Regions from separate parts of the Allofournierella sp. CML151 genome, predicted to be linked through region 2. Evidence: predicted binding sites of a transcription regulator. Region 2 holds the regulator's gene; the other holds the start of a gene.
The links. The regulator NrdR, encoded in region 2, represses ribonucleotide reductase genes. The targets are predictions, from matches to a motif close to CACNANATNTNGTG.
Positions count from the first base shown of each region.

Region 1: the regulator NrdR is predicted to act here: its motif matches at 1,053-1,066, upstream of PH256_RS06235 (anaerobic ribonucleoside triphosphate reductase).

Region 1 is NZ_JAPNNW010000006.1:68,546-70,743, reverse strand. Features, by position in the region: gene PH256_RS06245 (lipopolysaccharide biosynthesis protein) at 1-190, opposite strand, end outside; gene PH256_RS06240 (M48 family metallopeptidase) at 351-899, opposite strand; gene PH256_RS06235 (anaerobic ribonucleoside triphosphate reductase) at 1,173-2,198, shown strand, end outside.
Region 2 is NZ_JAPNNW010000004.1:40,014-42,211, forward strand. Features, by position in the region: gene PH256_RS04180 (aminotransferase class I/II-fold pyridoxal phosphate-dependent enzyme) at 1-912, shown strand, start outside; gene nrdR (transcriptional regulator NrdR) at 1,017-1,490, shown strand; gene PH256_RS04190 (DUF4363 family protein) at 1,470-1,838, opposite strand; gene PH256_RS04195 (DUF421 domain-containing protein) at 1,835-2,198, opposite strand, start outside.

The DNA.
Region 1 (2,198 bases), on a different contig from region 2:
CGCCCATGCTCACCAGCGGGATCAAAAGCGAACCGATCTGCTGGACAAGCTTGGTGATACCCACCTCGTCCACCTCGCCCATGGCGAAGGTGATGTATGGCTGCAAGATGATGCTGAGCAGTTTGGAGGAAAAGTTGCTGATGGCGAACAGCATGGTGTTGCTCATCAGCCGTTTGTATTTGTTTTCCACGCCCGGCGGCCCTCCTTGTTGATTGCCTTATTTTACTTTATATTGATGTTATTTCTGTTCGGTCAAATATTCTTTGGCCGAACTTATATTATAACGCCCACAGGGCGAAATGTCCACGGAATCCCATCGAACCCGGCCTACAATCCCATCGAACCCGGCCTCACCCCTGCCGCAGCAGCGCCCGGCGGGCCTTCCAGTCCGGCAGAAACTGCTCCACCAGGGCCCAGAACTCCTTCTGATGATTGGGGTGAACAAAATGGCAGTATTCATGCACGATCACGTATTCCACCGCCGCCCGTGGCTGCAGCGCCAGCCGGGAGGCCAGGGTGATGCGCTTTTTTTCCATGTTGCACACCCCCCACCGGCTGGTCATGTCCCGCACCTGCAGCTGGGGCGGCTGGCCGCCCAGCACCCCGGCAAAGGCGGGATACACCATCCGGCTGATGGGCTCGAACAGTGCCAGGCATTCCTCCTTGGAGGGAGGCGGGCAGTCCTGCTGCTTGCGGGCGGCCCGGGCCACCTGCTGCTTGGCCTCGATCACCCAGCCCAACCGCTGGGCCACAAAGGCATCCGCCTGGGCCGCGCTCACCCGCATGGGTACGCTCACGGCCACCGTGCCGTCCCGCCGCACCCGCAGGTTCAAATTTTTCACCTTTTTTCGAACGAGTTCATATTCCAACCCCGCCACCCGGCGAATTTGGCCTGCCATCTTGCTTTTCCACCTCCTGGCAAAGTTTTCCGACCTATTTATTGTATCACATCCGTTCCCGGTTTGGCTCGTCAAGCCATCATATCTCACAAATTTTCCCCGAAAAGCTTGGCCGTTCTTGTTCCGTATCGGCACCGGGAATCTATTGACTTCTACTATATCTAGTGCAATAATAGTAATCGCGGCCGAATCACCCCAAAATACAGAGGGTAGTTCTTTACGCTCTGTATTTTTTTGCCGCATCAAAGTAACAGTTGCATGAGGAGAATCGCCATGATCAAAAGTGTAATTAAGCGCGACGGCCGTGTGGTGCTCTACGATCAGAGCAAGATCACCGCCGCCATTATGAAGGCGCTGGAAGCCGCCAAGGAAGGGGATGCCGCCGAAGCCGACCGCATTGCCACCCGGGCCGCCCGCCAGCTGGAGATGGATTGCGGCGAGGAGTCCCCTCAGATCGAGCAGATTCAGGACGCGGTGGAAACCGCGCTGATGGAGACCGGCCACGACGCGGCTGCCAAGCAGTACATTCTGTACCGGGCCAACCGCACCCGCATCCGCGAGGCCAACACCACCCTGATGAAGACCATCGACGAGATCACCAATGTGGACGCCCGCGCCAGCGACATGAAGCGTGACAATGCCAACATCGACGGCAACACCGCCATGGGCAGCATGCTGCAGATCGGCACCGCCGGCGCCAAGGCCTACAATGCGGCGTATCTGCTGCGCCCCGAGCAGGCCAAGGCCTACCGGGAGGGCGACATCCACATCCATGACTTCGATTTCTATTCCCTGACCACCACCTGCTGCCAGATCGATATTCTGCGCCTGTTCCACGGCGGGTTCTCCACCGGCCACGGTTTTCTGCGCGAGCCCAACAGCATCGGCAGCTACGCGGCGCTGGCGGCCATCGCCATCCAGTCCAACCAGAACGACCAGCACGGCGGCCAGAGCATCCCGAACTTCGACTACGGCATGGCCGAGGGCGTGAGCAAGACCTTTGCCCGGGCCTACCGCAAGAAGCTGACCGAGAGTCTGGAGGACGTGCTGGAGACCGAGGATGAGAGCGCTTTCGTGAACCAGATGGTGGATAAGGCCGTCACCGAGCTGGACCAGCAGCCCCGCCTGGAGACCAACGCGGAGGAGTTCGACCGCATTGTGGCCGAGGCTCTGACCGCCAGCGGCCGTGTGGATGAGCACACCGCCAAGCGGCTGGTGGCCACCGCCCGCCGCCGGGCCTGGAAGCAGACCGACCGGGATACCTACCAGGCCATGGAGGGCTTTGTGCACAACCTGAAC
Region 2 (2,198 bases):
CCTTGGCGCACGGAAGAAAAGCTGAAATTTTTGTGCCCGGTGCCCGGCTACGACCGGCATTTTGCCATTACCGAGTATTTCGGCTTCGAGATGATTCCGGTGCCGATGCATGAGGATGGCCCCGACATGAACCTGGTGGAGCAGCTTGCTGCCGATCCCAGTGTAAAAGGCATCTGGTGCGTGCCTCTGTACTCCAACCCGGACGGCTATATCTACAGCGCCGAGACCGTACGTCGCCTGGCCAGCATGAAAACCGGCGCGCCGGATTTCAAGATCATCTGGGACGACGCCTACTGTGTACATCACCTCACCGATGAACTGTGCTCGGTTCCCGGTATTCTGGCCGAGTGCAAAAAGTACGGCACCCAGGACCGGCCCCTGCTGGTATGCTCCACCAGCAAGGTGACTTTCCCGGGTGCGGGCGTTGCAGCGCTGGCTGCCAGCGAAGCCAACATCCGGCATATTCTTGCCCAGATGGCTCCCATGGCCATCAGCTTTGACAAGATGAACCAGATGCGCCATGTAAGCTTTTTGAAGAATAAGGCGGGTGTACTGGAACACATGAAAAAGCACCGGGCAATCCTGGAGCCTAAATTTGAGCTCATCAAAAAGGCGTTTGCTCAGCAGCTGTCTCCCTGTGGCTCCATTGCCCGCTGGACCGATCCCAAGGGCGGATATTTTATCAGCCTGTATGTGATGGACGGCTGTGCCAAGCGTGTGGTTCAGCTGTGCAAGGAGGCCGGTGTAGTGCTTACCCCGGCAGGCTCCGCCTATCCCTACGGCAACGACCCGCAGGACCACCACCTGCGCATCGCCCCCTCGTATCCCACGGTGGCTGAGCTGGAGCAGGCGAGTCAGCTGCTCTGCGTCAGCGTTCGTCTGGCCTGCCTGGAAAAGCTGCTGCAGGCTTGAAAAACCGGATTGCAACAGCAGGCGCATCTGTGTTATAATAACGGAATCTTAAACTGCGGCAAGGGAACGAATGCAGCCCGGCCGTCATCAAAGGAGGACCCCATATGAAGTGCCCTTACTGCGGCGAACTGGAATCCAAGGTGATTGATTCCCGCCCCACGGAGGACGGTGAAAAGATTCGCCGCCGCCGGGAATGCCTGCGCTGCGGCAAGCGGTTTACCACCTATGAGATCGTGGAAACCGTACCTTTGATGGTCATTAAAAAAGACCGTTCCCGCCAGGTGTTCGACCGCCAGAAGCTTCTGGGTGGTATGCTGCGCGCCTGCGAAAAGCGCCCGGTCAGCTATGAAATGCTGGAACGCGCGGTGGATAACATCGAGCAGTCCCTTCTGAACAGCTATGAACGTGAGGTCACTTCCATCCACATCGGCGAGCTGGCAATGGAAGAGCTGAAAAAAATCGATGAGGTCGCCTATGTGCGTTTTGCGTCGGTTTACCGTCAGTTCTCCGACCTGAACACCTTTATGAATGAGCTGAAAGAGATGCTCAGTAAGCGCTCAGGGCAGTCCGAAGAATAACCGGCGCATGCCGTTCAGCTGTGCCTTCAGCTTTCCGATCTCGCAGAAGAGGTCCTGCCGGTAGTCCGGATGCACATAGGCATTCAGACCGTACAACGCGGTTTCCAGCTCATTGAGCTTGTCCCGGCGAATAAACAGTGCCAAAACAGCCTGCTTTTTCTGGTAGGTCTGTGTCATATTGCTGATCTGCTGTTTGGCAGCCTGATATGCCCCACCGGCACACAGACTTTCCACCTGGGTAAGTCCGGCTTCAAGTGCATTCAGCGAATCGGACACCAGGCGCCGGCCGGTCAGTGTGAGCAGAATCAACGCCGCCAGAATTACTGCGGCTACGCGTACCCGCCTCATAAATGTCCTTCCCACAGCCCCTTGTTCCGCTTTTGCGGTGAGGGGCTGTTTTCTTTTTTGATCAATTGATATTTACCGTCTGCGCGCGCCAGAAGCAGCATGACCTGTGCCTGGGAGCAGCTTTCCTTTCTCAGAACCTGCGAAAGCCATTGGCAGTCCTTTCCGCACAGCCGCAATGCATCTTTCAGCAGCTGTCCGTCTGCAATGACCGGAATAAACGGTTCCTCTTCGTCCATCGTGCAGATGCTGATGCTGCCATTCGTTTCCACCACAGCCCATCGCACCTGAGCCGGATCAAACACTTCTTTGCCGCGCAGCGCTTCCAACAAATCCCCGGTTCCAAACCGCAATGTCCGAAGG